Regions from separate parts of the Xenorhabdus doucetiae genome, predicted to be linked through region 3. Evidence: predicted binding sites of a transcription regulator. Region 3 holds the regulator's gene; each other region holds the start of a gene.
The links. Region 3 encodes PurR, which represses purine synthesis genes. Its sites were predicted from a motif close to CANGCAAACGTTTGCNTG; they were not measured.
Positions count from the first base shown of each region.

Region 1: a site for PurR is predicted at 7,812-7,829, ahead of purE (5-(carboxyamino)imidazole ribonucleotide mutase). Genes of this name have one in related genera too.
Region 2: a site for PurR is predicted at 8,223-8,240, ahead of glyA (serine hydroxymethyltransferase). Genes of this name have one in related genera too.

Region 1 is NZ_FO704550.1:919,426-930,129, reverse strand. Features, by position in the region: gene XDD1_RS04405 (hypothetical protein) at 1-378, shown strand, start outside; gene XDD1_RS04400 (helix-turn-helix transcriptional regulator) at 954-1,136, shown strand; tRNA gene XDD1_RS04395 (tRNA-Arg) at 1,207-1,283, opposite strand; gene folD (bifunctional methylenetetrahydrofolate dehydrogenase/methenyltetrahydrofolate cyclohydrolase FolD) at 1,473-2,348, shown strand; gene ybcJ (ribosome-associated protein YbcJ) at 2,348-2,560, shown strand; gene sra (stationary-phase-induced ribosome-associated protein) at 2,821-3,057, shown strand; gene cysS (cysteine--tRNA ligase) at 3,146-4,528, opposite strand; gene XDD1_RS04370 (MATE family efflux transporter) at 4,939-6,324, shown strand; gene ppiB (peptidylprolyl isomerase B) at 6,517-7,011, shown strand; gene lpxH (UDP-2,3-diacylglucosamine diphosphatase) at 7,051-7,773, shown strand; gene purE (5-(carboxyamino)imidazole ribonucleotide mutase) at 7,910-8,422, shown strand; gene purK (5-(carboxyamino)imidazole ribonucleotide synthase) at 8,419-9,516, shown strand; gene XDD1_RS04345 (aspartyl/asparaginyl beta-hydroxylase domain-containing protein) at 9,662-10,546, opposite strand; gene XDD1_RS04340 (NAD(P)/FAD-dependent oxidoreductase) at 10,548-10,704, opposite strand, start outside.
Region 2 is NZ_FO704550.1:2,993,886-3,004,589, forward strand. Features, by position in the region: gene hscA (Fe-S protein assembly chaperone HscA) at 1-431, opposite strand, end outside; gene hscB (co-chaperone HscB) at 509-1,030, opposite strand; gene iscA (iron-sulfur cluster assembly protein IscA) at 1,074-1,397, opposite strand; gene iscU (Fe-S cluster assembly scaffold IscU) at 1,476-1,862, opposite strand; gene XDD1_RS12905 (IscS subfamily cysteine desulfurase) at 1,887-3,101, opposite strand; gene iscR (Fe-S cluster assembly transcriptional regulator IscR) at 3,166-3,660, opposite strand; gene trmJ (tRNA (cytosine(32)/uridine(32)-2'-O)-methyltransferase TrmJ) at 3,789-4,520, opposite strand; gene suhB (inositol-1-monophosphatase) at 4,645-5,448, shown strand; gene XDD1_RS12925 (3-phenylpropionate MFS transporter) at 5,538-6,770, opposite strand; gene glyA (serine hydroxymethyltransferase) at 6,862-8,115, opposite strand; gene hmpA (NO-inducible flavohemoprotein) at 8,474-9,670, shown strand; gene glnB (nitrogen regulatory protein P-II) at 9,773-10,111, opposite strand; gene XDD1_RS12945 (NAD+ synthase) at 10,127-10,704, opposite strand, start outside.
Region 3 is NZ_FO704550.1:1,867,476-1,878,179, forward strand. Features, by position in the region: gene XDD1_RS08540 (L,D-transpeptidase family protein) at 1-58, shown strand, start outside; gene XDD1_RS08545 (major outer membrane lipoprotein) at 162-398, opposite strand; gene pykF (pyruvate kinase PykF) at 692-2,101, opposite strand; tRNA gene XDD1_RS08555 (tRNA-Val) at 2,406-2,482, opposite strand; tRNA gene XDD1_RS08560 (tRNA-Val) at 2,513-2,589, opposite strand; gene XDD1_RS08565 (MATE family efflux transporter) at 2,749-4,122, opposite strand; gene XDD1_RS08570 (riboflavin synthase) at 4,549-5,193, shown strand; gene cfa (cyclopropane fatty acyl phospholipid synthase) at 5,358-6,509, opposite strand; gene punC (purine nucleoside transporter PunC) at 6,814-7,965, opposite strand; gene punR (DNA-binding transcriptional activator PunR) at 8,119-9,027, shown strand; gene purR (HTH-type transcriptional repressor PurR) at 9,031-10,056, opposite strand; gene sodB (superoxide dismutase [Fe]) at 10,583-10,704, opposite strand, start outside.

The DNA of each region.
Region 1 (10,704 bases), 950 kb from region 3:
ACAAAACAAAAAAATACCATAAACATTAAATGTATTATTGCAAATATCGCGCAAGCAAACATCCTGTATTCAGGAACAACATGTACTACCTTTTGGACAAACTCGTGCCTGAATTCATATAATAAATACAAAAATCAGAATGACTGCATGGGTGGAAAAAATAAAAATGAATTTAAATATCATATACTGACTACATATTTGGTCAACCAAACACATACAGAACCTGTTCCTTGCTATAATTTAGAAACCATTGTCGATTACGGTTATGCACTCTATAAGCGGAGAGGGCGTTATATGCATTTAGTTGATATCATTCCTCTTATTAAGACAAAAAATAAAATTCCATTGATAATAGAAAGTCGTTATACAACAGTCTAATAAAACAAAAAATAAAATAACTAAACTTTTATAAGTATAAAAAATTAATTACAGCGCCTGCGCTGGGGAATGTTTTTAATATAAATTCATAACAGTTATACACAATAAAAATATGGAATATATGTATTATACCCAATAAACTTGAAGATGCATGAGAGGATACAACCCATTTTATTGATTTTAAATTGTTAATTTAAAAGTCAAACCAGCACCTTGAAGTTAAATGAGTATATATGGCAACCACAATGCTGCATTGAAAATACATTTAAATAATGCCTAGACTACCTAATGAGAAAATAAAAGGATTAGGGAATAACTTATCCATAATGAAAACTCCATGAGGTACTCCTGCTGACATGATCAATACTGCAAGTGAAAACGGGAATAAATCTTCATACGGATGTAATGAACGGGGACCTGATGCGGTGACCTACAACGGAAGATCAAAAAAATTAAATGGTATCCCTCTGTATCGGGCGGGAATACACGATTTTTGGGTGACGGCTGGGAAGGTAGCCACTAAAAAGTTGTCAAGGTGGCTTTGGAGAACGATTCTCAGAAAGGAGGAAAGAATAGTGGCCATAAGGTATATCAAACGCGAAGAAATGCAAAAACTAACAGGGAAAAGCAAAACGACACTTTGGCGAATGTATGCAAAAAGGAATGAATTCCCTAAACCAGAGAGAACGGCAGGAGGGACTTTTCTTGGGTGGCCTGAAGAGGTTTATGAGGCTTGGGTGAGAGAAAAGAAGTTATAGTAACTTGACCCACTACTTGACCCGTTATTATGACGGGTTTTTCATTTTTTAGTGTAACTCATTGATTTTATGGTACGCCCTACAGGATTCGAACCTGTGACCTACGGCTTAGAAGGCCGTTGCTCTATCCAGCTGAGCTAAGGGCGCATTATGGTGTGTAAATAAGAAACATCATTAATGCGTTGATGTAGCACCGGATTATACGGGCATAATGGCGCGAGTCAATGCCCTTTGCGCTCGTATGCTCATTTTATGATTATCAATAAAACTGACAGGCGGTTCATGTTCTGACAAAATAGCCCCCATTCCTATATTTGATAGTGGAATCTTAAATACATGTCAGCAAAAATTATTGATGGGAAAACGATTGCGCAGACAATCAGAAGCGAAGTTGCAGAAAAAGTCCGGCAGCGCGTTGCCGCCGGAAAACGAGCGCCGGGTCTTGCAGTTGTTTTGGTGGGAGAAAACCCTGCTTCTCAAATTTATGTCGCCAGCAAACGCCGCGCTTGTGAAGAAGTCGGGTTTATGTCCCGCTCTTATGACCTGCCTGATACGACCAGCGAAGCTGAGTTACTCTCTCTGATAGATGACCTGAACGCCGATGCGCAAATCGATGGTATTTTGGTTCAACTCCCTTTACCTGCCGGCATTGATAATGTCAAAGTACTGGAACGCATTCGTCCCGATAAGGATGTGGATGGCTTCCATCCTTATAATATCGGCCGCCTGTGTCAACGCGCCCCAAGATTGCGCCCTTGTACTCCCCGTGGGATTGTGACCCTGCTTGAACGCTGCAATATCAATACCTATGGGCTGAATGCAGTGATTATCGGTGCCTCCAATATCGTTGGCCGTCCGATGAGCCTTGAATTGTTGTTGGCAGGTTGTACAACGACAGTCACGCATCGTTTTACCAAAAACTTACGCCAGCATGTGGAACAGGCTGATTTACTGGTTGTTGCTGTCGGTAAGCCGAATTTTATTCCTGGCGAGTGGATTAAGCCTGGCGCAATCGTGATTGATGTCGGCATCAACCGGCTGGAAAATGGCAAAGTCATTGGTGATGTGGATTTCGATAAAGCGTCTGAACGCGCAAGTTGGATCTCCCCGGTGCCCGGTGGTGTCGGCCCAATGACCGTTGCAACTTTGATTCAAAATACCTTGCAAGCCTGCGAGGAATATCATGATGTAGATACAACTGAAGGTTATTGATGGAAATTTTTTATTTAGACGGCCACCCTCATGTCGAATTGTGTGATTTGCTCAAGTTTCAGGGATGGTGTGAAAGTGGAGCAGCGGCGAAAGCGGTGATTGCAGAAGGTTTGGTGCAGGTTGATCATCAACCCGAAACCCGTAAACGTTGCAAAATTATCGCCGGTAAAGTTGTAACGTTTAATGGTGATTCCGTTCGCGTTGAAGAATAAATTAGCGGGTAAACATAACCACTAATCCTTTTCGAAAAGACAGTATCTTATGTATTTATATATGTATGGTGCTGTCTTTTTATTTTACAAATAGAAACTCATTATTTTTTATCAACAAATTGGGGATCTCTTTATCCGGTTTTATCCGCAGAACCTGTGACATTGACGATATATTGAGAAACAATCCTGTCCGTCATGTTTTGATTTTCTAATAAGTTGCTATACTGGGGAACTTATGTACAACTGAAACGGAGTTAATTATGTTAAGTAATAGAGCTGCAAGAAGGTTGTTGGGTTTGCCTTATAAATTAAGTCATTCTAAACGCAGAGTGACAATTTCTCTTCTCAATCTTGCTTCCAGTGATAGCACACATCAAGTCCCTGAGCCTCTAAGTCATTCTTCTTTTGTTGCCATGAAACGGGACGCGGTTTCTGGCAAAGTCACGTATCACGCTGGAAATGCTTTCTATCCTGAGCATACAAAGACTCATCAATAAATCGGTGAAAGCGTAAATGCGATAGAAACTGAACCGCCCATCTCAGGGGCGGTTTTGGATATAACAACGTCAGCAAAGCAAAAAGCGATTATTTACGGCGCCATGTTGTACCTTGTGGGCCATCTTCCAACTCAATGCCCATTTCATTCAACTGGTCACGTGCCGCATCAGCCAATGCCCACTCTTTATTTTTACGCGCATCGTTACGCTGTTTAATCAGCGCTTCGATTTGAGCCACATCGTCTTCCGCCTGTGCCCCGCCTTGCAAAAAGTGTTCTGGATCTTGTTCCAGCAGACCGAGAATTCCCGCCAAGTTACGCAGTTCGGCCGCCAGACCGTTAGCCGCCGCCATGTCTTCTGTTTTCAGACGATTAAGCTCACGCACCATATCAAACAAGACTGAATACGCTTCCGGTGTGTTGAAATCATCATTCATGGCTGCAACGAAACGGGCGGTGAATGCTTCTCCGCCCGCAGGTTGCACCGATTTATCCGTTCCACGCAAGGAAGTATACAGACGCTCAAGGGAAGTTCGTGCCTGTTTCAAATTTTCTTCTGTGTAATTCAACTGGCTGCGATAGTGCCCAGATAACAAGAAATAGCGCACGGTCTCAGCATCGTAATATTCCAGCACGTCACGGATGGTAAAGAAGTTGTTCAATGACTTGGACATCTTCTCTTTATCCACCATCACCATGCCGGAGTGCATCCAATAATTGACGTAAGGGCCGTCATGGGCACAGGTGGATTGGGCAATCTCATTTTCATGATGCGGGAACATCAAATCAGAACCGCCACCGTGGATATCAAAGTGGTGACCCAGCGTCTTGCCGTTCATGGCGGAACATTCAATATGCCAACCCGGACGGCCTGCTCCCCACGGAGATTCCCAGCTAGGTTCACCGGGTTTGGACATTTTCCATAAAACAAAATCCATTGGGTTACGTTTGACATCGGCCACTTCAACACGGGCACCAGCCTGCAATTGTTCCAAATCCTGGCGGGAAAGCAGGCCATAATCAGGATTAGTCTCAATGGAGAACATCACATCGCCATTAGCGGCAACATAAGCGTGCCCGCGTTCAATCAGTTCTTCTGTGATCTCAATGATCTCTGGGATATGTTGTGTTGCATGAGGCTCTAAATCTGGGCGCAAGATATTCAAGGCATCAAAGTCGCTGTGCATTTCCGCCAACATGCGGGCGGTCAAATCGTCACAGCTTTCATTATTTTCGATCGCGCGCTTGATAATTTTGTCATCCACGTCAGTCACGTTACGGACGTAGGTCAAATCGTATCCCAAATAACGCAGGTAACGCGCAATCGCGTCAAATGCCACAAATGTTCTGCCATGACCGATATGACACAAGTCATAAATGGTAATGCCACACACGTACATGCCCACTTTTCCTTCGTGAATCGGCTTAAATTCTTCTTTTTGACGGCTGAGAGTGTTGAAAATTTTTAGCATCAGTGGGTTTTCCGTAAAAATTAATGTACGTGTAATATAATTAAGTGAATTGGCTGATTATAGGCTTTTTATCAGCAATATAAATAGAAGCCAAGCGAGGTATTTCACCTTGATATGCCCGGCTTTGCAAGTGCCGTTGACCGCCTTGCCCTGTTGTGGTCAATAAAAATTGGTCACCACATGGGAGTTTTCCCAAAATAATCTTTCTGATTCTTTCGGCTATTTCATAATTAAAGAGTATTGGCATGCAGGGCAGAATCTCACATTTTTAATAAGGTTATTGTGGGCCTCAAAGGCAATCAAAAAACGCGCCATGAGTTTGTCAAATCGCATTTTGCTGCGCATTATAGCCTTCAATACAGAGTGTATTGGTTAATGGTATGTCGGTGAGTAGTTGCCTCGGAGTAAGTATGCAAACAAAGAATAATTTTTTTTACTTTAAGGAGATTGTAAAGCTAGCTACACCAATTTTAAGTGTACGCATTCTCTATATCGCTGTGGGCTTTATCGGTATGTTGTTTATTGCTCATCTTGGCAAGCAAGAGCTGGCTGCTAGTGCATTAGTAGCTGCATTGAGTAACACTATAATGGTTGTTGCCATGTCGCCGTTGCTAGCTGTCGGTATTACTGTTAGTCGTTATTATGGACAGAATGAGCTTCGCGAGATTGGCATGGAAATCCGGCAGGCTTGGTTGATTAGTATCATTCTCGGTGTTATTGGTTCGTTGGTATTCTGGAACTTAACGAAATTGTTGGTATGGTTGCATCAGCCTATTGAGCTAGTGCCGCTGATTGACCCTTATTTTCGCGCAATGGCATGGGGTGTAATTCCTTCTTTACTATTGGCAAGTTGTCATCAAATGTTTTTTCCTCTTAAGAAGGGATATCTTGTCGTAGTATTAAGTGCACTAAACTTGGGTTTCACGATATTGCTTGGCTATGCTTTAATTCATGGTTACGCGGGTTTGCCTACATTGGGCATGGCTGGCTGGGCCTATAGCATATCAATTGCCAACTGGACTCTAGCGATTAGTGTTTTTATTTATTTATACTTTTCCAAAAATTTCACTAATTACCACTTGTTTGATTTCAAGGTGCTATGGGATCCAGCACGATTGGTGGCTTTTTTTCAGATTAGTTTCCCTATTACAATACAGTTTGCCAGTGAATTACTGATTTTTAGTACGATTAACATTATGGTTGGTTGGCTCGGTGTGGGTGCTTTGAGCGTTCAACAGATATTGATCCAGTGTTCTACCGTAGCTCTAATGATCCCTATGGGAATCGGCCAGGCGTGCACGATTTTGGTCAGTTACACGGTTGGCAATGGTGAATATAATCTGATAAGAAAGATTGGTCATGTCGGTCTGGTACTAGTATTCGGCTGCATGATAGCTATCGCAGTTGTATATTTGCTAAATCCACTTGCGATTATCGGTTTGTATCTCAATCTGGGGGCAGAAGAAAATGCGGCTCTGATAGAGCTGGCGAAAGTCATGCTGGTTATCGTTGCTTTTTCCCAAATTGCTGATGCTGTGCGTAACTTACTGATGGCAGTGTTACGTGGTTTGCGTGACGTCTGGTATCCGATGTGGGTTAATATGGGATTGCTCTGGATATTCGGCCTTCCTGTTTCTTATTTGCTGGCTTTTCCTTTAAAACAAGGTCAGCAAGGTATCAATATTGGCTTCCTTATTACATTCTTACTCGGGGCAATCCTGATGATGGTGCGATTTTTTCGTAAAACTGCCGATATGGCGCATGGCAAAACATCCGGCAAATCGATCAATAATTAAACTCATCAAATGCCTTGACATATCATAACAGTGAAACTCTTATATTTCTCATAGAGGGTGAGATACGGGCAAGTTTACCCTGCCCTGATACCGCCCAGAGTACTGACTCAAAATCTGAGATATGATATAACAGCGGTTGTTCCGAACCCCCTAAATACAGGGTCATTCAAAACTATTATTGGGATTTTTATTATGGTGACTTTCCACACCAATTTTGGCGATATCGTAATCAAGACATTCGCTGATAAAGCGCCGGTAACGGTTGAAAACTTCTTGGGTTATTGCTCGGAAGGTTTTTATGACAACACCATTTTTCACCGTGTTATCAATGGCTTCATGATCCAAGGCGGTGGCTTTGAACCGGGCATGAAACAGAAGATCACGAAAGACCCAATCAAAAACGAAGCCAACAATGGCCTGAAAAACAGCCGTGGCACCCTCGCTATGGCGCGTACCAATGATCCACACTCGGCCACTGCCCAATTCTTCATTAACGTGGTCGATAACGATTTCCTGAACTTCCGTTCAGAGCGCCCTGACGGATGGGGTTATTGCGTATTTGCCGAAGTCGTTGAAGGCATGGACGTGGTTGATAAAATCAAAGGTGTTTCCACTGGCCGCAGCGGTATGCACCAGGATGTACCGCATGAAGATGTGATCATTGAACGTGTCACTGTTAGCGAATAAAGACCATTTTAGCAGTTAATCGAAATAGTTAATCGCAACATGAGTACACTGTTTATTGCAGATTTACACCTCAGTGAACAAGAACCGGCAATTACTGCCGGTTTTCTGCGTTTTTTACGTGAGGATGCCATTCACGCTGAGAGTCTTTATATCCTCGGTGATTTTTTTGATTACTGGATTGGTGATGATGACCCCAACCCGTTACACGCTAAAATTGCCCAAGCCCTGAATGAACTGAAACAAAAAGGGATTGCCTGTTATTTTATTCATGGCAATCGTGATTTTTTGCTGGGTTCCCGTTTTGCCAGCGAGAGCGGTTTGATCCTACTTCCGCAGGAAAAGGTACTGGAATTGTATGGCAAACGTATTCTGATCCTGCATGGCGATACGCTGTGCACCGATGATATCGGCTATCAGCAATATCGTCAGCGCGTCCATACACCGTGGATACAACGGCTATTCCTGCTTCTCCCTCTGTTTATCCGTTTGAAAATTGCCGCCAAAATGCGGGCAGGTAGCCAATACGCCAACAGTCAAAAATCCGAATCGATTATGGATGTCAATCAAGCGGCTGTTATCGCGCATTTTAAAAGACATCAGGCAGATTGGATCATTCACGGGCACACTCACCGCCCGGCAATACATGATATGCAACTTGATGATAAAACCGTACATCGCGGTGTTTTGGGGGCATGGCATGAGCAAGGTTCGATGTTTAAAGTCACAGAAACAGCCATTGAATTGATCTCCTTCCCTTTCTAAACACCTTTATTTATTTTAGAAAAATCGACAAATCAAACGACGCAAACGTTTTCCTTGTGCAATTAGCGTGATATGATCCGCCGTCTGAAATTTCCTCTTTGTTCTGGTAGATACCCAATACAGGAGCATCTGATTTATGACTTCCCCAACAGAAATAGAGGCCAAAATTGCTATTGTCATGGGTTCTAAAAGCGATTGGGCAACCCTGCAACATGCCGCCGATATTTTGACCTCCCTTGCGATCCCTTTTCATGTTGAAATTGTTTCAGCACACCGAACACCCGATAAACTGTTTAGTTTTGCCGAACAAGCCAAGGAAAACGGTTTTGATGTGATTATCGCGGGTGCCGGTGGTGCAGCACATTTACCGGGGATGCTGGCAGCCAAAACCTTGGTGCCTGTGTTTGGGGTTCCAGTACAAAGCGCCGCGCTTAGCGGTGTTGACAGCCTGTATTCCATCGTCCAAATGCCAACGGGCATCCCCGTTGGCACACTGGCTATCGGCAAGGCAGGCGCAGCAAATGCCGCATTATTGGCGGCTCAAGTGCTGGCTTTGCATGACAATGCGCTGCTTCAACGTTTGTCGGATTGGCGCAGTGCACAAACACAGGCGGTTTTGGATAATCCAGATCCACGGGAGGAGGCATGAAACCCGTTTGTGTATTGGGAAATGGTCAGTTGGGCAGAATGCTGCGTCAAGCCGGCGAACCATTGGGGATCGCGGTTTATCCCGTTGGATTGGATGCCGAGCCGGAAGCGGTACCTTACCAGAGCAGCATTATCACCGCTGAAATTGAGCGCTGGCCCGAAACCGCATTAACCCGCGAACTGGCTCATCATAAGGCGTTTATCAATCGCGATATTTTTCCGCAACTGGCGGATCGCTTGCCGCAAAAACAGCTTATGGATACGTTGGGATTGGCGACCGCACCGTGGCGATGGCTTTCCACGCCGGATCAATGGCCACAACTATTTGCCGAATTAGGCAATTTCATCATTGTCAAACGCCGGACAGGCGGCTATGACGGGCGCGGTCAATGGCGTATCCGGCCAGGCGATGAAACCACCCTTCCACCTGAAATTTATGGTGGGGATGATGGTGGATGTTATGGTGAATGTATTGTAGAACAGGGGATTCCGTTTTCAGGGGAAGTCTCGCTGGTAGGTGCCCGTAATGCCAAAGGTGAATCGGTATTCTATACATTGACTCACAATTTGCATCAGGACGGTATTTTGCGTACCAGTGTCGCCTTGCCTGATCATACTGCCGACAGGCAATTTCAACAAAAAGCAGAGAAAATGCTGTCCGCCATCATGAATCACCTGGACTATGTGGGTGTGATGGCAATGGAATGTTTTATTGTCGGCGATGATTTGTTGATCAATGAATTGGCTCCGCGGGTTCACAATAGCGGTCACTGGACACAAAACGGCGCTTCTATCAGCCAGTTCGAACTGCATTTACGGGCGATTTTGAATCTCCCTATGCCACAACCTGAAATCTTCGCGCCATCCGTTATGATCAACCTGATCGGCACGGAAATAAATCCCGCATGGCTGAGTCTGCCGCTGGTTCGTTTACACTGGTATGAAAAAGAAGTTCGACCGGTACGTAAGGTCGGCCACTTAAATGTGACGCATGCAGATAAGGCGACACTGCAAACGACATTGCAAACCTTAGCGTCACTCTTGCCAACCGAATATCAAAGCAGCCTTAAATGGGCACAAGATAAATTAAGTTGATGGGTGACGTACTTCAAAGTGCATTGATTATCTCCCCGCACAGCGGGGAGACAATCAGCTACTTCTGTCTTGCGAGCTGCAACCTGAAGCTAATAGGGTATATTAAATAACAATGACACCCACGTAAAAATCCATTCTCACTTCTTTAACCAATAGTGACTCCAGACAGTGAGTTAAAGTGGTTAACATTATGGGATGTATAGCCACTTCGGACTAGAATATCCTTCAATGCCTCGTATCTTTCTCTAACTGATTTGTACGGATTACGACTAAAACATTCATCTAACAATTGAAAATATTCTCTGATTGACACTGCATAACTAAAGTGAAAGCGGGTAGCAAGAAACAGGATAGACTGAATGTTGAATTCATCGGCGTGCTCAGCTATATGAGCGAGTGAATCCCGCAGTGATGTTGGCAATGGTTGCCGATCATGAATAATATCTGGTTCTAGGTTGTCTACACATAACGTGTGGCTTTCGGAATACAAATCCTCGAATTTAGCACCAGAGTCAAAATCAAGCACTAAACTGTATTTCCCTACACGACTTAGTGACATTGCACTGTGTGCACTATGACCGTCAACAAACCATACTTCACCAGGGAGCATGTGATAAACTGTATTCTCTTCGGAATTGAGGCAACTTCGGTCTGATTTTAGCACCAGATGCACACGTTTGAACCCTTGATTGAATTCCAAATAATCAATATGTGGATAAATGGCTCCACCGTTATAAGAACGGAATATACGCACTGATTTGATCAGAGATATATTAAAATTGTTTCGAATAAGTTGGTTAATACAATCCAACTGCTGTCCAAGCTCTGTAGGACGAGCCTGCCCAACATACTCTCTTGATGTTTGGTCACCAGCGTCTCCACTGTGATTCCATAACGTGATGGTGCCCCAGTTGCCACAAGCATATTCGCTATATGCAACATCCAGAATTTCACTACCTACAATATTTAAGTCGTGTTCAATTTGTTCCTGATTCAGTTCAATGCTGGCCAACAATTTTGCACTCATCATGTTACATCTGTCCTCTACGGTGGGGGGAGAGAGAATCCCCAATGGTGTCAATACTGCGCAACGGGTCAAAAATTGTGGGTACATCGCCATCATCCATACAATGACGTGCGATCAATTCAGATGCTTGCTGGGAAAACATATAGCCAAAACCTGACAAC
Region 2 (10,704 bases), 1.1 Mb from region 3:
GTTTCTTCTGCCCGTTGCGCCAACGATTTCAAGATGTCAGAAGAAACCTGAATAGGATCGACCAAACCGGCCGCGGTATTGATCAATGGCAAACCATTTTCACTGGCCTGAAGCTGGTATGGCAGGTTGGGATAACGTTGTTGAATGTCAGCCAAAGAGCGTCCCATCATTCGCTTGACGGAACTGATCGTATTAACGGGATCAGAAGCAGCCTGTTGGCGCGCCTGCCAACCGACTTGGATGCCCTCTTTGCGGTACTGCACAACCGAAGGCAGCAAGTGGCGGTTATCGCTGTCTGCTAATGTTTCCGCCTGACCGCTACGGACGGTCGCCACCAAAGAGTGAGTTGTACCAAGATCAATCCCCGCAGCCAGCCGACGTTGGTGTGGCGCGGCAGATAAACCCGGTTCGCTGATCTGTAATAAAGCCATGTGTGCCCCTATAAATCGATATCAGCCGAAAGTTATTCAACTGAAACTCATTCCGCTAAAAGTCAGTGAAAAGTCTGCTAAAAATCATCCAACAACCGCTCTTCCAGTTGTTCAACCTGCTGTTGCAATTTATCCAGAAAGCGTAATTTACGGACGGTATCGGCTGCCATTGACCACTCAGCAGCATTGATTTGCTGTTCCATCTGCTCACTGCGCGTTTTAATCATTTTAGTTAAGCGGGATGAAAAACCGTTCAACGCTGTTTCTGGATCGACACTATGTTCAATCGCATCAAGCTCTTCGCGCAATTCCAACTGTTGCATCAGGAAAACCGTATCCTGCATCGTGTGCTGTTCGTTGGATAGATCAAACCCGTGCTGAGACAGCATATATTCCGCGCGTTTCAGGGGATGTTTTAGCGTCTGGTAACCATCATTGATGGTCGCCGCTTGTTGGAGTGCCAGCGTTTTTTCACGTTCTGGCTGGTTGGCAAAACGATCAGGATGAAACTGGCGTTGCAATTCCTGATAACGGGTCACCAACTGTTCGCGATCAATCGCATAACGTGCAGGCAGCCCAAATAAAGTAAAATAGTCCATAAGTTACTCTTAGTTTCGCAAAATGCGGGGTCAAAAAATGGGGTTAAACGTGGAAACTTTCCCCACAGCCGCATTCGCTGGAAACATTGGGATTGTTGAATTTAAAGCCTTCATTCAGACCTTCTTTAACAAAATCCAACTCAGTACCATCAAGGTAAAGGATGCTTTTACCGTCAACGATAACTTTCACGCCCTTATCTTCAAAAACCTGATCTTCTTCGTTTATTGCGTCAGCAAATTCAAGTACATATGCCATACCAGAGCAGCCGGATGTTTTCACCCCCAAGCGCAACCCGACACCTTTTCCTCGATTGGCAAGAAAGGCAGAAATACGTTGGGCTGCACTTTCTGTCACGGAAATTGACATACAACACCTCATGTTAAAACTAGTAAAGGTGGATATTGCAACAATATCCACCAAAAAGAAAATACCTTGCAAAAATAGTTACTTGGCTTGGCGTTTGTTCTTGTAATCAGCAATAGCCGCTTTGATAGCATCTTCGGCCAAAATAGAACAGTGGATTTTCACCGGCGGCAATTCTAACTCTTCAGCAATCTGGGTGTTTTTAATTCCCTCAGCCTGTTCCAGCGATTTGCCTTTCATCCATTCGGTGACCAATGAACTGGATGCAATTGCCGAGCCGCAGCCATAGGTTTTGAAACGTGCGTCTTCGATGATACCTTCATCGTTGACTTTGATTTGCAACCGCATGACGTCACCACAAGCAGGTGCCCCTACCATGCCACTTCCCACGGATGGATCTTCGCTGTCGAATGAACCAACATTACGTGGGTTTTCATAGTGATCAATTACTTTGTCGCTGTAAGCCATATCGTTACTCCTGAAACCGTCTGATTAATGATGAGACCATTCGATGGCGCTAATATCCACCCCCTGCTTGAACATTTCCCACAATGGAGAAAGATCGCGCAGGTGACCAATCGCGTTGTGAATCAACTTGATCGTGTAGTCTATTTCTTCTTCTGTGGTAAAACGCCCCAAAGAGAAACGGATAGAACTGTGTGCCAGTTCATCATTCATGCCCAGTGCACGCAGGACATAAGAAGGCTCCAGACTCGCTGAAGTACATGCGGAGCCAGAAGATACCGCCAGATCTTTCAATGACATCATCAAGGATTCACCTTCAACATAGTTGAAGCTGACATTCAGAATGTGTGGCGCACCCAGTTCCAAATCACCGTTCAGGTAAACTTCTTCAATATCTTTGATACCGTTCCACAAACGCAGGCGCAAACCACGCAGGCGCTCTGCCTCGGATTCCAGCTCTTCCTTCGCGATACGGTAGGCTTCGCCCATGCCAACAATCTGGTGAACAGGCAATGTACCGGAACGCATACCGCGCTCATGACCACCGCCATGCTGTTGTGCTTCAATACGTACACGAGGCTTACGGCGCACATACATCGCACCAATTCCCATCGGGCCATAAAGCTTATGCGCAGAAAAGGACATCAGATCCACTTTGAGCTGGCTCAGGTCGATCGGCAATTTACCCACGCTTTGGGTAGCGTCCACATGGAAAATAATGCCACGGCTACGGCATAATTCACCGATGGTCACGATATCCTGAACAATACCGATTTCATTGTTGACGTGCATGATGGAAACCAGAATGGTGTCTTCACGCATGGCCGCTTCCAGCTCTTTCAGATCAATCATGCCGTTGCTCATTGGCGCCAGATAAGTGATCTCAAAACCTTCGCGCTCCAACTGGCGGCAAGTATCTAAAACCGCTTTGTGTTCCGTTTTGCTGGTGATAATGTGCTTGCCTTTCTTCTGATAAAATTTTGCAGCACCTTTAATTGCCAGGTTATCTGACTCTGTCGCCCCTGAAGTGAACACGATTTCACGCGGGTCCGCGCCGACTAAATCAGCAATTTGATTACGCGCGATATCAACCGCTTCTTCCGCCTGCCAACCAAAACGGTGCGAACGGGAAGCCGGGTTACCGAATATCCCGTCAATCGTCAAATAATTCATCATCTTTTCAGCAACACGGGGATCGACCGGTGTTGTTGCTGAATAGTCCAAATAAATGGGTAATTTCATTGCTCACATGCTCCGTAAGACACTTTTAATACTTTTATTGTCACAACAAGTATTTGCCGCAAGGTTACGCACGCAGGTTAACGTTAATCGTCTCTTGAGGTCTGCCGTTAGGGGTACGTCGCTTATCGCCGTCTTGACGATCAGCAACGTCCAATACTTCTTGGTTATTCACTAATTCTTCTAAACTGATGCTACTCAGGAAGCTGGTGATGCGATCACTGAGGTCACGCCACAAGGCATGGGTCAAACACCGATCGCCGCCTTGGCAGCCTTCCCTGCCTTGGCAACGAGTGGCATCAACGGATTCATCAACAGCAGAAATTACTTCGGCAACGAAAATGTGACTGGCACTTCTGCCCAATAAATAGCCGCCACCGGGACCACGGACGCTAGAAACCAGACCATTTTTACGCAAGCGGGAAAACAACTGCTCAAGATAGGAAAGGGAGATGCCCTGACGTTCAGAAATGTCGGCTAATGGAACCGGACCTTCTTGTGAATGCAACGCCACATCTAACATGGCGGTTACCGCATAACGTCCTTTTGATGTCAGTCTCATAACAAAAACTCCGTGGTGAAATATGGGTGAAATTGTGGCATTCCTGACTGTTTTAGTCAACTATTTAACCGAGTAATTTACTCAACTATTATTTGTGGCTGCCTGCAACATTTTTCAAACACGTCAGTTTATTTTTTAGCCCATTTCTCCATAGAAGTCAGTATACCACGCAGGATATTCAGCTCTTGGGTTTCCGGCCGCGCACGGGTATAAAGGCGTCTTAATCTATTCATGATCTGCCCCGGATGTGCTTTGCGAATGAAACCAGATTCATTCAATACCTGCTCAAGATGCTGATAAAAACGCTCCATGTCTTCGGCAGGTGGATACGTTGCTTCATGCTCTGGAGACGTCGCTTCCAACTGCTCCTGAGCCGCAAGGTGTGCCATGCGAATCTCATAGCTGACCAACTGAACCGCCATCGCCAAATTCAGCGAACCATATTCCGGATTGGTCGGAATATAAAGGTGATAATGACACTTCTGCAACTCTTCGTTAGTCAAGCCGACACGTTCACGGCCAAAAACAATGGCCACCGGTGAGTGACTGGCTGCGTTGACGCAACGTTCACCACACTCACGCGGTTCAACCATTGGCCAAGAGAGGGTTCGGGAGCGGGCACTGGTTCCAATAACCAACTCACACCCCACCAGTGCCTCATCCAACGAATTCACCATCGTTGCATTGCCGATGACATCACTGGCACCGGCAGAAAGTGCGATAGCGTGAGAATCAGGTTGGACGAGGGGATTGACCAGATACAGATTGGTTAATCCCATTGTTTTCATGGCCCTGGCGGTTGATCCCATGTTACCTGTATGGGAGGTTTCTACCAGAATAATGCGGATATTCTCTAACATGGCGGCTTTTAAATTCAGTATAAGAGCCGAATATCTTAACACAGCATTAGTCATTTTGACGAACTACTGCTATACTGCGCGCCGATTTGTTCCCGTTCTTTAAAATCCCGGTGGAAGATACCCCATGCATCCGATGCTAAACATCGCTATACGCGCTGCGCGTAAAGCCGGCAACTACATTGCCAAAAGCTATGAAACTCCTGATGCTGTTGAAGCAAGCCAAAAAGGCAGTAACGATTTCGTGACCAATGTTGATCGTGAAGCGGAAAAGCTGATCATTGACATCATCCGTAAATCTTATCCTAAGCATACGATTATTACCGAAGAAAGCGGTGAGCACTTAGGAGAAGAATACGATTTCCAATGGGTTATCGATCCGCTGGATGGCACCACCAACTTTATTAAACGTCTCCCCCATTTTGCTGTTTCCATTGCCGTGCGCATTAAAGGCCGCACTGAAGTGGCTGTGGTTTACGATCCGATGCGTAATGAGCTGTTCACCGCAACCCGTGGTCAAGGCGCTCAATTGAATGGTTATCGTCTGCGCGGTACGAATGCCCGTGATCTGGATGGCACGATCCTGGCGACCGGTTTCCCATTCAAAGCCAAGCAACACGCTATCCCTTACATGAATGTACTGGGTAAATTATTTGATCGCTGTGCAGACTTCCGCCGCACGGGTTCAGCGGCACTGGATATGGCCTATGTGGCTGCCGGCCGTGTCGATGGCTTCTTCGAAATTGGCCTGAAACCATGGGATTTCATGGGCGGCGAATTGCTGGTACGTGAATCAGGTTGCATTGTCACCGATTTCGTTGGCGGCCATAACTATATCAGCTCCGGCAATATCGTTGCGGGCAGCCCACGTATTGTTAAAGATATTCTGTCTGAAATGCGTGAAGAATTAACTGAAGCACTGAAACGTTAATTATTAATAAATATCATAGAGCAATGTTATTTTCAGGGCACCCATTGGGTGCCCTTTTTTCTTATGCTTTTTACCTGAGATTTCTGGTTTCAACCATGCGCTTCAACTTTGGGTCGCAGGAACAGGGCAGGCAACACAATCAGCGCCATCACCCAAAATATGCCACTGCCGATATGCTCATACATGAAACCCGCAATGATACTCATGACAGCAATACCGCCCCCCATTGCCAAGCCCGAGTAAGTGGCCTGCAAGCGGATGATTTCGTTTTCTTTTCTGGCACCAATAAAACGCATCGCTGCCAAATGGCAAACCGTAAACGTGCCGCAATGCAGGATTTGGATAAGAATCAACACCGACAATTCGGTCGATGTTCCCATCAATCCCCAACGAACCACACCACAAATCCCTGACAACAACAGCAAATTACGTGCACTCCAACGGCGGAACAGTTGCTTACTGAAAGTAAAGATCACCACTTCCGCCACCACGCCCAACGACCAGAGATAACCAATGGTTGATGAGGAATAACCCGCCTGCTCCCAGTAAATAGAGCCAAAACTGTAGTACCCCGCATGGGCAGCTTGCAGTAAAGTCACGCAGACTAAAAACTGCCACACAGATTTTTCGGATAACAGTGCCTTAAAAGAAACCGCATGTGTATTTGTAGCCTTAATTTTACCTGCCGGCATGACGGAAGGTTTCAGCATCATGCCCAACAGCATGGCGGCAACACTGAAAACCAAAAACGCCAGAATAATCTGATGAGTGCCAAACAAATGGTGACCGATCCACGCATTTAAACGGTCAAATGAGATATTCCAGCCAATATTCAGCGGACTGAGTGAGAAATTTATGCCATTGGCCGACATCAATATGCCGGTCAACGAAGAACTGATAATAAACGCAATCGATCCCCAGACCCTGACCTTGCCATAATCAAAGGTAAACTGTTTTTGCCATGTGCCGGCCAACGCATCTGATAAAGGGACTAAGGGGGCAAAAAATAAGTTGAAGCCAACCATGACAAAGAAAAGCCATGCCCAATGGCTGCCGAAGACAAAGCAAACGGCAAAAAGCAGGGCTAACAAGGAGAGAAAACGCAACGCACTGATTAACTTGGCCGGATCTTTTATGGTAGGAGAAATAACCAAACTGCCGATAAAGCGGGCGACCATGCCGACACCTAACAATATCCCTATCATGGAGGCTTCAATGCCTTCACCTTTTAACCAGACAGACCAAAAGGGCAAAAATATGCCATAAGAGAAAAAATAGGTGAAATAGCTCAACCCCAGCCAAAATGTTGATGGAACAACCATCCAAATGCCCCCATTTTTAAATGCAAAAAAACCCGCTCAAAACTAACGTTATGAGTCGGGCTTATGATTAAATTACATTATTGATTTTAAATTACGCGTAAACCGGATATTTTGCGCAGATATTCAATACTTTTTGCTTAACGCTTTCAATGGTCGCTTCATCATTGATGTTATCCAGCACGTCACACATCCAGCCGGCCAGTTCACAGGTTTCTGCTTCCTTGAAACCGCGACGGGTAATGGCAGGCGTGCCGATACGGATACCGGAAGTGACGAACGGGCTGCGCGGATCGTTCGGTACGCTGTTTTTGTTAACCGTGATATTGGCACGTCCCAATGCTGCATCCGCCTCTTTACCAGTGATGTTTTTATCCACCAGATCCAGCAAGAACAAATGGTTTTCAGTTTCGCCGGAGACCACTTTGTAACCCCGTTGCAGGAAGACGTCGACCATCGCTTTCGCGTTCTTGGCAACTTGATGTTGGTAGGCTTTGAACTCAGGCTCCATCGCTTCTTTCAATGCCACTGCCTTACCGGCAATCACGTGCATCAATGGGCCGCCCTGAGAACCGGGAAAAACCGAGGAGTTCAGTTTCTTGTAAAACTCTTCATCGCCACCCTTCGCCAGAATCAAGCCACCACGAGGACCTGCCAAAGTTTTGTGCGTTGTAGTTGTTACCACATGGGCATGAGGAACGGGGTTTGGATAGACACCTGCGGCAACCAGACCCGCGACATGGGCCATGTCAACAAACAGGTAAGCACCGATTTCATCGGCAATTTCACGCATCTTCGCCCAATCAACGATCCCGGAATACGCCGAGAAGCCACCGATGATCATTTTAGGCTGATGTTTTTGTGCTTGGGCGCGGATATCGTCGTAATCGATTTTGCCTGCTTCATCAATACCATAAGGCACGATGTTATAAAGTTTACCGGAGAAGTTAACAGGAGAGCCGTGAGTCAGGTGGCCGCCATGCGCCAGATTCATCCCTAACACCGTATCGCCGGGTTTCAGCAGTGTCATGTACACCGCCGCATTTGCCTGAGAACCAGAGTGCGGCTGGACGTTAGCATAATCAGCGCCAAACAACTCTTTTGCACGGTCAATCGCAAGTTGCTCAACGATATCGACATACTCACAACCACCGTAGTAACGTTTACCCGGATAGCCTTCCGCATACTTATTAGTGAGCTGAGAGCCTTGAGCCTGCATAACCCTTGGGCTGGTGTAGTTTTCAGAAGCAATCAATTCAATGTGTTCTTCTTGGCGACAAACCTCCTGTTCCATCGCTTGCCACAGTTCGGGATCGTAATTCGCAATATTCATTTCACGCTTTAACATTGGGTTCTCCTGACTCAGCTACATCTCGAAAAAAATACCCCTGAGGGCCAGAATGCCACACAGTGTAAACTCTTTTTATCAAATGAGATAGTCTTGACAAAACAAATTACGCAAACGTTTGCATTATGCGATAATCGCCATTAGCAGCCCAATAACCTGCTATTGCCCAATAATTACCGTTTTATTATTGGTATTTGTGATCTTGCCCAAGGTTTACCCTGTTTTAAATTCTAATTTTTTGATTTAAATCAGCGTAATCCTCTTTTCTCAAATCAGCATATTCCCAAATCCTATAAGTTGTATTTAAAATGCAATTTATAGATTTCAGCATCACATGAGAAAAATTCAGGAGATCCCCATGCTAGACAGTCAGGTTATCGCCACCATCAAATCGACCATTCCACTCATTGTTTCTACAGGCCCCAAGCTCACGGCGCATTTTTACGAACGTATGTTCAAACATCATCCTGAATTAAAAGATATTTTTAATATGAGCCACCAGATCAATGGTGATCAGCGTGAAGCGCTGTTCAATGCCCTTTGTGCTTATGCCGCCAATATCGATAACCTGCCAGCGCTGTTGCCTGCCGTAGAAAAAATCGCCCATAAACACACCAGCCTCAACATTCAACCGGAGCATTATCAGATTGTCGGTACGCACCTTCTGGCAACCCTTGATGAAATGTTTCATCCCGGTGACGAAGTGCTCAGTGCCTGGGGAGAAGCCTATAACGTATTGGCGAATGTCTTTATCAATCGGGAAGAGGAAATTTATCAAAACGGTGAGTCTCTGGAGGGCGGCTGGCGTGATCTGCGGCCGTTTCGTGTCAGCCGGAAACAGCCACAAAGTGATGTCATTACCCGCTTTGAGTTTGTGCCGGTTGATGGTGGCAAGGTCATGGATTACAAGCCGGGGCAATATTTAGCAGTCTATATCGAAGATCCCAGCTTTGAAAACCGTGAAATTCGCCAGTATTCGCTGACTGCCGCACCAAACGGAACCTGTTATCAAATTGCCATTAAACGTGAACCGCAGGGCAAGGTGTCAAATCACATGCACGATAAGGTTCAAGAAGGGGATATCGTGATGCTGGCAGCGCCACGCGGTGATTTTTTCCTTGATGTGCAATCTGATACGCCGGTGACACTGGTTTCGGCGGGCGTAGGTTTGACCCCCATGATGAGTATGTTGCAATACCTGCATAATCAACATCATGCCGGAGCGGTAAACTGGTTCCACGCCGCAGAACATGGCGGTCATCACGCTTTCGCCAATCAGGTGAATGAAATTTCCCAATCCATGCCTAATCTGCATTCACAAGTCTGGTATCGCGAACCCAGAGAGATTGATCAGAAAGGCCTGCACTACCAACACACCGGGCTTATGGATCTCTCGCTCGTGAAAGACGCTATCACGACAGAGGGAATGCAATTCTATTTCTGCGGGCCTGTGGCTTTTATGCAGCATATCGCCAAGCAGTTGCTGGCAATGGGCATTGATGAACAACATCTCCATTATGAGTGTTTTGGCCCGCATAAACATAAAGTCATGTAATACGGCGGAATAAATACACAAGGGACGTGGTAAACAAGAATAAGTGATAACGGTTGACGACATGGCCGTTATCACTTTTTTCAGGGGATTTCAGTGGCTTGATTAAATCGCTTCTTCGTCCTGTTCACCCGTGCGGATACGCACAACACGGGCAACATCGAAAACAAAAATTTTGCCATCGCCAATTTTGCCGGTTTGTGCAACCTGCATGATGGTCTCGACGCAGGTATCAACAATATCATCCGGTACGACAATTTCTATTTTGACCTTGGGCAGAAAATCCACCATATATTCTGCACCGCGATACAGCTCAGTATGCCCTTTCTGACGACCAAACCCTTTTACTTCTGTCACGGTCATACCGGTGATACCCACTTCAGCCAGCGCTTCACGCACATCGTCCAGCTTGAAAGGTTTGATAATTGCATCAATCTTTTTCATGAAGTTTTCCTGTTATTACCAGTTTTTACGCCCGAAACCAGAAGTAATCGGGTAGCGCCTGTCTTTGCCAAAATCACGCTGCGTAATACGGGGACCAATCGGTGCCTGACGACGTTTATATTCATTGATATCAACCAGCCGGATCACCTTGCGCACAATGGTTTCATCAAAACCTTCCGCGACCAGATCCGCCACGGATTTATCCTTTTCAACATACCCTTCGAGGATCGCATCCAGCATGTCATACGGCGGCAGGCTGTCCTGATCCAGTTGATCGGGGGCTAATTCCGCGGATGGCGGACGATCAATTACCCGCTGGGGGATCGCCGGCGAGACGGTATTCCGATAGTTAGCTAAGGCAAAGACCATCGTTTTAGGCACATCTTTCAACGCATTAAAGCCGCCTGCCATATCGCCATACAGGGTTGAGTAGCCGACGGCGGATTCACTTTTGTTGCTGGTCGTCAATACCAGACGACGACGCTTGTTAGACATCGCCATCAAAATCACCGCGCGACAACGTGCCTGTAAGTTCTCTTCTGTCGTATCTTTTGCCGTCCCCGCGAACATCGGCTCAAGCTGTGCCATAAACG
Region 3 (10,704 bases):
AAATGCAGAACAGGTTGCTAAGATACCGCCATTACACCAGCCTGGGCCGATTTATTAACTGAAACCTAAGAAACTGGCAAATACGGGGCAGGAAGCCGAAGTAGAAATGGCGTACAGTGGTACGCCATTTTGTTATCAACTCATTCTATCTACTACAAAGATTATTTCTTGTATGAACGAACCTGGTTATCAAGGCGCTGATTCGCGCGAGCAGCTTCATCTCTGGCTGATTGTACATCAGAACGAATAGAACTGATGTCACTGCTCAATTGGTCAACTTTAGAACCGAGAGTTTGCACCTGAGAAGCAAGCTGTTCAACTTTCGTTGCGCTTGAGCAACCTGCCAGCAGGGTGGAAGCCAGAATTACTGCACCAAATACAACTTTAGTACGATTCATCACATTACCCTCTAGATTAAGTTAATCTCCAAGTAGCCATCTAAGTATTACACAAACTATTTTAGAAAGAGAATAAATTTTTGCTATGAAAAAAATTTTTACCTTTCTTTATCTCAAAATAAGCCAATAATTTTTGGATATCGGCAATAAAATGGCAGCCGAATAGATGATTTAACCAGAATAATCAAAAAAGCCCAATCTGCATAATACAAATATGGGCTTCTTTGATTGCCAGTGCTGTCCGGGAAGACTATCCAAGGTTAGACAGCGCGGTTATTGATGGCTTTTAAGCCTCAGAGCACGTGAACAGAGGACGTATTTGTTGTGCCACTGGGGACTAATGCACCGGATACCATGACAACGACATCCCCAAGGTGCGCCATGCCACTCGCCAACGCGGCTTCTTTACCAATACGGTAAAAATCATCGGTAGAAGCGATTTCTTTGACAACCAGAGTGGAAACACCCTTGACTAGCAGCAATTGACGCGCCGTGATTTCATTCGTTGTCAATGCAAGGATTGAAGCGTTAGGGAAATACTTGCGGATAGATCTTGCCGACTTACCACCGTAAGTTGCCACGACAATCAGGGGTGATTCCAGTTTTTCTGCGATTTCAACCGCACCACGGGAGACCGCTTCGGTAACACGCAGTTTCTGAGACTTCGTATTTTCAATTCGGCTGCACATAACGCGGTCTGTACGTTCACAGATGGTTGCCATGATGGAAACCGCTTCGACAGGATATTTCCCTTTCGCACTTTCACCAGACAGCATAACCGCATCTGTACCATCTAAAATAGCGTTGGCAACGTCGCCGGCTTCGGCGCGGGTAGGGCGTGGGTTTTTGATCATTGAATCCAGCATTTGGGTTGCCGTGATAACAACTTTACGCGCCGCATTACATTTTTCGATCATCATTTTTTGCGCGAAGATAACTTCTTCGACTGGGATTTCAACCCCCAGATCGCCACGGGCAACCATGATACCATCAGACGCTTCGAGAATTTCATCGAAGTTAGTCAGACCTTCCTGATTTTCGATTTTGGAAATAATTTGGATATGTTCACCATTATGAGCTTTCAGGTGCTCACGGATTTCCAGTACATCGGAGCGTTTACGGATGAAAGAGGCTGCAATGAAATCCACGCCTTGCTCACAACCGAAGATCAAATCTTGTTTATCTTTTTCTGCCAGTGCAGGCAAGTTAATGGAAACATTTGGCAGGTTAACACCTTTGTTTTCGCCCAAGTCACCGTTGTTCAGTACCTCACAGATCACTTCGGTCGCCGTGGTTTCCTTAACGGTCATGGCGATCAAACCATCATCAACCAATACGGTATTGCCTGGTTTCAGATCTTCCGGCAGTCCGGCATAAGTCACCGCAACACGATCTTGATTGCCGATAACGGATTTATCTGTCGTAAAGGTAAAAGTTTGGCCCGCAGTCAGGGAGACGTCATTGCCATCTTCCAGTTTCATGGTACGGATTTCAGGGCCTTTAGTATCCAATAAGATTGCTGCTTTTTTGCCAGTTTTCGCGACAACCGCGCGAATGTTTTCAATACGACGACCATGCTCTTCGTAGTCACCGTGAGAAAAGTTCAGGCGCATGACATTCATACCTGCATTAAGCAGTTCGGTCAACTTCTCTTCGGATTCTGTTTTTGGCCCGATAGTACAAACAATTTTGGTTTTTTTCATGACAATCTATCTACTTTAGTTAGCTGAAACCATTCAACTTATGACATGAGCGTATTATAGAGACTAATTTCTGTGAAATGAATCAAAAAATGGTGCTTGAAAAGATTTCCATACAACAGGGAAGAGATATTTATGGCTCATGATTAAATAAATCAGGGAGTTGTTGCGCAAACAGGCGATTTTGAATTTTTAGTACACAGGTAGATTGGTCAACAATGAATTTGTGATTATAGAAGTCACTTGAATGGAGCAAGGCTAAAAAAGTGGGTAAATCAGGGGAAGATATAAGTTCATAGTTTGAATATGGTGCGTCCGAGTGGACTCGAACCACCGACCCCCACCATGTCAAGGTGGTGCTCTAACCAACTGAGCTACGGACGCACATTGCATTCTTTTTGTCAACCTGATATTTGGTGCGTCCGAGTGGACTCGAACCACCGACCCCCACCATGTCAAGGTGGTGCTCTAACCAACTGAGCTACGGACGCAATCTAAATTTCTGTGGCTGACAACGGGAACGAATATTAACGGGCACTGGGCTTTCTGGCAAGGGGAAAAATGCAAATTCTTGTTCAACTGCTCGCAATTACATCTTTTCGCGTGAATTTGCAGCTTTTCCCCTGGTATTGGTAACTTAGTGAACTGAATTAACGTGTAGAACGTTTCAGAATATAATGGGCTGGCTGTTTTTGTGTCCATAGAATACGGTAACCCATCATAAATGCCGATGCGGTTAAACCGATAATAAATCCAATCCAGAAACCCTGTGGTCCCATTGGCTTAGTGACATAATCAGTCAACGCCAGAATATAGCCACTCGGCAGCCCTAAGAGCCAATAAGCAATAAAAGTGATCACGAAAATAGAACGTGTATCTTTGTATCCGCGCAATACTCCCGATCCAATGACCTGAACCGCATCAGAAAGCTGGTAAATAGCCGCAAACAGCATCAAGTGAGAGGCAAGAATTACAACCTCAGGGTTGTCGTTGTACATAAATGCAATATGCTCGCGCAGCAGTACGGTGAAGGTTGCTGTCATACAAGCAATAATTAAGCCAACAATAATGCTCGTGTAGGCGGATATTCTAGCGCCTTCAGTGGATTGTTGGCCCAGATTGTAGCCAACACGAATGGTTGCCGCTATCCCCAATGACAGCGGGAACATAAACATCATCGAGCTGAAGTTGAGTGATATTTGGTGTCCGGCTACGGCAACAACACCGAGTGGCGAAACCAATAACGAGACGACAGCAAACAGAGTCACCTCAAAAAACATCGCCAGGGCGATAGGTAAGCCAAGTAATGCAATTCGTTTTTGCGTGTGCCATTCAGGGCCTGCAAATTTGTTGAAGGTTTGGATATCTTTTTGGGAAGGAGAGTGTTTCACATAGGCAAGTAACAACAGGAACATAACCCAGTAGACCGTTGCCGTTGCGACACCACAACCTACACCGCCCAATTCAGGTGCCCCAAACTTACCGTAAATAAAAATGTAGTTAATGGGAATATTGACCAGTAAACCGGCAACACCAATGACCATTGCTGGCTTAGTTTTCGATAATCCTTCACATTGACCACGCAAAACTTGATAGAACAAATAACCTGGCGCTCCCCACATGATGGCATGAATAAAATCCGTCGCTTTTTGTGCCAATACAGGATCGACGTTATGTTGTGCTTCTATAATAAATCGGCTGTTATACAATACTGCGATGATCAAGATAGAGAGGAAAATTGCAAGCCAGAACCCCTGCTGGATTTGACCTGCAACGTTTTTTCTTTGGCCTGAGCCATTCATATGTGCCACGATGGGGGTCAAAGCAAGCAATAAACCTTGACCAAACAGAATAGTTGGCAGCCAGATTGATGTGCCAACAGCAACCGCTGACATTTCAATAGCACCCGCTTTACCAGCCATGACAGTATCAACGAAGCCCATGGCAGTTTGTGAAAACTGTGCGATGACAACAGGGATCCCTAGAGCGAGCAAACTACGCGCTTCATTTAAATATTTCTGCACGTACTACACCTTTTTTGATTGAAAATTAACGAGAAAAATAAGAAATATTTTTGCGAGCAAACGATGTTAATGGAAAATGTATCGCTTATAAGCGTCTCTATTGTATAGGACTCATTTTATTAATCCAATCGTTGCAAGATATTTATACTTAATTATGAAGTCGATGGCTGGGCAATAAAATTGAAGCAACACTCAACTGAAACTAAACTTTATCGCAATAGCGTATTAAATAATCATGATGTTTAAATAGCGTTTCAAAATGAATGATAGGAGTAAATCTTGTCCCGCGCGGCGCGCGGGACAAGATTGCAAGCTCTCACTATTATGAAAACCTATTTAAAAGAAATGGTATTTAAACAGGATGGTGTTTAAACGCGATGAGTAGGTTAAACTAACCTGCCAAGTGAAATGATTAAAGAGGTTCCCATGTTTACAGGTATCGTTCAGGGAAAAGCGCCGATAGTTGCCATTGATGAAAAAATGCATTTTCGGACCCATGTTGTTAAATTTCCGGCTGAATTATTACCCGGAATTGAAACGGGGGCTTCTGTTTCCCACAACGGTTGCTGTCTGACTGTGACTAAGATCGATGGTGATTTAATCAGTTTTGATTTAATGAAAGAAACATTGCGCCTGACCAATCTCGGCGAACTTAGGGTAGGTGATTTAGTCAATCTGGAAAGGGCGGCTAAATTTGGTGATGAAATTGGTGGGCATTTGATGTCCGGTCATGTTATTACAACCGCGGAAATTGCCAAGATCTTCACTTCTGAAAATAACCATGAAATATGGTTTCGCATTCATGACAAACAATTGATGAAATATATCCTGCACAAAGGGTTTATTGGTATTGACGGGATTAGCCTGACCATTGGCGATGTTGTCAATAATCGATTCTGTGTTCATTTAATTCCAGAAACATTAGCGCGCACAACACTGGGTAAAAAGCGTTTGGGAGAAAAAATTAATATTGAAATTGATCCACAAACTCAAGCGATTGTCGATACTGTTGAACGAGTTCTGGCTCAGAAAGAGCAAGAAAAATTATTGTTACAAACTGAAGGACAATAAGAAATATTTCTGGATTGTGTTATATACCCTATAAACTGCAAGTTGCAGCTTGAAGTACGATGAGTATAGGTTTTGCAATAACGCTATTCAATAAAACTCGATAAAAATAAGCAAGCTACAGAAATACTATTTCCGTAGCTTTGCCAATTTCATTGTGGAGGGCATTATCTAGGTACTCTCAATCCTTTTTCAATGCCTTGCGGACTAAATACTACCTGCCATAACTGAATATCCCTTGCCCGGAATGCACCTGCACAAGCATTCAGGTAATAACTGAACATTCGTTTGAAGCGCGGGCTATAGTTATGCTCTATTTCGTGCCAACTGGCAGTAAATCGCTCATACCATGCCATCAGGGTTCTGTCATAGTCCGCCCCAAAGTTGTGCCAATCTTCCATAACAAACTTTCCATTGGTTGCTTTAGCGATTTTGGTTATCGACGGTAAACAGCCATTGGGGAAGATATATTTACTGATCCAGGCATCAGAACCTGATTTATCAATATTAGAGCCGATAGTATGGAGCAGGAACAGGCCATCAGGTTTCAGGTTCTTTTTCACGATATTGAAATAATTGTCATAATTTTTCGGGCCAACGTGCTCAAACATGCCGACGGATACCACGCGATCAAACTGAAGGTTAAGGTTTCGGTAATCTTCAAGGATAATTTTTACATTGAGATCTTGACATCGTTCCTGCGCGTATTTTTGTTGCTCGGCTGAAATCGTTACCCCTGTGACAGATACCCCGTAGTTTTCCGCCGCATAAGCTGCCAAACCTCCCCAGCCACAACCGATATCCAATAAAGTCATGCCCGGAGAAAGTTGTAGTTTTTCGCAAATCAGGCGGAGTTTATGGGTTTGTGCTTCTTCCAGCGTATTGGCATCTTTCCAATAACCGCAAGAATATTGCATATGAGGATCAAGCATCCGGGTAAAAAGGTCATTGCCTAAATTATAATGTTCCTTACCGACAATCCAGGCACGTTTGGGAGATTGTAAATTAAATATACGAGAGATAATTATCTTGAAGATATCTTTGACATTTTTAGGAATACGATGTTCTAAACCAGCCTGTAATACTTTATAAAAGAAAATATCAAGGCGATCACATTCCCACCAGCCATCCATATAACTCTCACCCAAACCCAAGGAACCTTCTTTCAGTACACGCTTATAGAAATCAGGGTTTTTAATGCGTATATCGAAAGGGCGCTTGCCATTGATCTCAATATCAGTTTCCTGAAGCAATTCATGGGCGATCCTATACCAAGGATCCGTTATTGTTTTTTTACCTTCAACAAAAGATGAACTCATATACTCTCCAACATTTGTGTGATGGAATTTTGAGGTGTCACTTTATAACTGTTTTTTATGTAAAACCTTAAAGGTTTATTAGAAAATAATACTGTAAGCACATATTGCTTATTTATCCTGAAATTAAACAGCACTTCAATGCTCCAAAAGACACCTCAAACCTCGCATTCTTAGAATAATGAATCTGTATGAGTATATGAGTGAAATGGTATTTAAACAATCATCTAAAGGTCACAGCATGATGCAACCTTTAGATAATAATGTTCTTAATTATTATTTTTTGGGGAAATTATTGAATTTATGTTTAGTGGCTTTTTTTAATCCCCTGTTTTTGCAGCCAATAACCAACAGCCATTGGAACAGTAGTAAGTACCATGACCGTGGTCGTCGATAAGAGAGGTGATTCCATAAATACGGAGACAATCATACTCGCGACAAAACAGAGACCCAGTTGCAGTGCATTTTGCAATGCAGCCGCTTTACCGCTGTCTTGAGGATAAACAGCCAGAGCATTGGCGACTGCAATTGGGTAGGATGCACCATTCATTGCTGCCATCACACAAAAAGGAATAAGAATGGCGATAAATGAAGGTTCACTCAATAGCGAAATCAAATAAATGGCGATCATGCTGACTGCATAACCCACCAACAGGAAGGGAAATACGGTTTCGCTTTTCACTTTTTCCAATAAGATACGGCAACCATATCCACCAATCATAAATGCCAGCGTTTGGGGAATATAACTTAAGCCAATATCAGTAGGATCATAACCCATATTTTTCAAAATCGTTGGTGAACCCGTTAGCCAGGCAAAAAAACCTGCACTGCAAGAGGCATAGATTAATACATTTCCGTTGAAAACAGGGGAAGTGAGTAGCGTAAAGAAAGAAACCGGCTTTTTATCGGCATTGGTTTCGGTATGAGTACGTGTGTTAGTTAGAAAAAATGTAGGTATTAACAGCAATATTGTCACGATCATGAGGACAAGGAAAATGATTCTCCAGCCACTATGTGTCAACAACCATGCCCCCAACAAAGGCGCAAGGGCAGGGGAAAGGGCAACCAAAGGCATGATCATGGCAAAAACACGTTTCGTGCGTTCTGCGTCATATCTATCAACGACTAAAGCCTGCCAGGTCACCGCAGCGGAACACACTCCCACTGCTTGCATAAACCTCAATACCAGTAACTGAACAGGATCAGTGATCCAGAGCATACCTAAACAGCTAATGGAAAACAGGGATAGTCCGATAATAAGAACAGGTTTTCTGCCTAAACGGTCAGACAATTGTCCCCATAAAAGTTGGGCAAAAGCAAACCCGGCAAGAAAAATGCTGAGGCTCGCACCGATGACATTTGTTGATGTCCCTAATTCTGCTTTCATTGCATCAAAAGCGGGCAGATACATGTCGATGGCCAAGTAGCCTAGCATGCTTAGGCCTGCGAGATAAAACATGAATGGAATGGCGTTTTTATTTGTTGTCATTGTGTTAATAACTTGGTGTGGTGGTTGATAAGGAAATATTGGGCTTATTTTATATAGCATGATTTTTACTTGTGAAACGGTAATATTTGCACCATGCTGTGAAAAAAATTGAAAGGAAGATATATGTGGTCTGAATACTCTCTGGAAGTCGTTGATGCCGTTGCCAGAACAGGAAGTTTCAGTGCGGCTGCATCAGAACTTCACCGTGTGCCTTCTGCTGTCAGCTATACGGTAAAACAGCTTGAAGAGTGGCTGGCAGTACCTTTATTTGAACGTCGTCACCGAGATGTCGATTTAACGGAAGCAGGGGCTATTTTTGTCAAGGAAGCGCGTTCTGTTATCAAAAAAATGAATCACACTCGGCACCAGTGTCAACAAGTTGCCAATGGCTGGCGTGGGCAATTCAGTATTGCGGTTGATCAGGTGGTAAAACCAGAGCGAACGCTTCGGTTAATTTTGGATTTTTATCGTCATTTCCCCGATATTGAATTATTTATCTATCCTGAAGTTTTCAATGGCGTATGGGATGCTTTGGTGGATGGACGGGTGGACGTTGCCATTGGTGCAACACGGGCTTCCCCCGTTGGTGAGCGATATAGTTTCAGGGATATGGGATTTATTCCGTGGTTATGTGTCGCCAGCCCTGAACATGAACTGGCAGTGATATCGGGGAAATTGAATGATGATCAGATGCGGCCTTATCCCAGTTTATGTCTCGAAGATACTTCACGCAGCTTGCCTAAGCGTGATACATGGGCTTTGGATAATCAACGAAGGTTGATTGTTCCTGATTGGAATGTTGGGTTAAGTTGCCTGATGGATGGATTATGTGTCGGCATGGTGCCCAAGCACCTTGCATTACCGCTGATCCGTAAAGGCAAGCTGATGGCACTCGAACTCGAGCAACCCTTGCCTGACAGCCCATGCTGCCTGACATGGTCGCAAAAGAGCCATTCACCCGCATTAAGTTGGTTACTTGATTATCTGGGAGATAGCGAAACACTTAATGCTGAATGGCTGCAAGAAAATTAACTGTCAGCGGCGATAATCGATAAAAGGTCCATCCGCAACCGAGCGCCGTTCGACAAGGCGTGGGTGGACTTCGATAGTTTGTACATCCTCACGTTTATTGATGATTCTGTCCAATAGCATTGCAAAAGCCATCTGCCCTAAACGTTCTTTGGGTTGGTGGATGGTTGTCAATGCTGGTGTGAAATAGCGGGCATTGCGAATATTGTCATAACCGATGATTGAAATGTCTTGTGGAACACGTAGTCCTAACTCATCGGCTGCACAGATTGCCCCCATTGCCATGACGTCCCCACCGCAAAAAACAGCGGTTGGGCGATGTTTCTGATTCAGGATCTTATACATGGCTTGATAACCGGACTCAGGTTCAAAATCACCTTGTACCATCCACTCATCCCGAATGGTGATGTTGGCTTCTTTCAGCGCCTTGAGAAAACCTTGATGGCGTCCTCCGCCGGTATTTCTTGCTAATGGCCCAGGAATAGATGCAATATCACGATGACCGCGCTCAATGAGATAACGACCCGCTAAGTAACCGCCATGAAAAGCATTATCAATAATTGCATCGGTAAAATCCCCTCTGGATTCTCCCCAATCCATGACCACCATAGGAATATTACGGTAGTCTTCCAGCATACCTAAAAGCTGTTCAGGGTATTCTGAACACATTACCAGCAAACCGTCTACACGTTTTTGCGCCAGCATCGCGAGGTACGCTTTCTGTTTATCAAGGTTATTATGGGAATTACATAAGATCAGTGTATAACCTTTGCTATAGCAGCTATTCTCAACCGATTCTATGATCTCAGCAAAATACGGTGCTTCACTTGAGGTTGCCAGTAATCCGATGGATTTGGTGTGGTTAACTTTCAAGCTGCGGGCAACGGCACTGGGAGAATAATTCAGTTCCTTAATCGCAGCCCAAACCGCAGCCTTTGTATCTTCGGCGACGAAACGGGTTTTATTGATAACATGCGATACGGTTGTGGTCGAAACACCAGCGCGTTTGGCCACATCTTTAATCGTTGCCATGATAAAAAGGACTCCTGACCTTTTGGTCTAATTGGTATACCTTTCATCTTTCAATTTTGAAATCTATCGGGTATAGCTATTTGTTAATCGTTTGCCAATATATTTATATAGAGTGATAGTTGGCAATAAGTCAGCGATAAACCTTGAATTTTGTCTGATCTAGCTCAAAAGTGAAAGTAATAATCGATGTTATAAAGAGTATGGACTAAATATTGGGTATGGTTTTTTAAATGATACGGTGAGTAACCGCTCAAAACTTGTACTTAAAAATTTATCGTGTTGAGGTCTCTTAATTTTCACATTGAGGATGTTCTATGGACACAGATCTGAAATTGGGATTATTGGCTGCCGGTAGTGCATTAATCATGATTGTTTTTCTGGCAAGTCTCTGCTTGATCTGATCAGGATAGAAAAGAAGAATTTGTAACATCACTTGCTTTAAGGGCGGGTTTTCCAACAATTGTGATGCCACGAATGAAGGAAAACCTGCCCTTGTTATTTTAACTTGGTAAGATAATTAACCTTATTAAGCCAAGTTTTCTTCAACAAATTTCCAGTTGACCAGCGCCCAGAAGTGCTCCAAATATTGAGGGCGTGCATTACGGTAATCGATGTAGTATGCGTGCTCCCAAACATCAACGGTCAGTA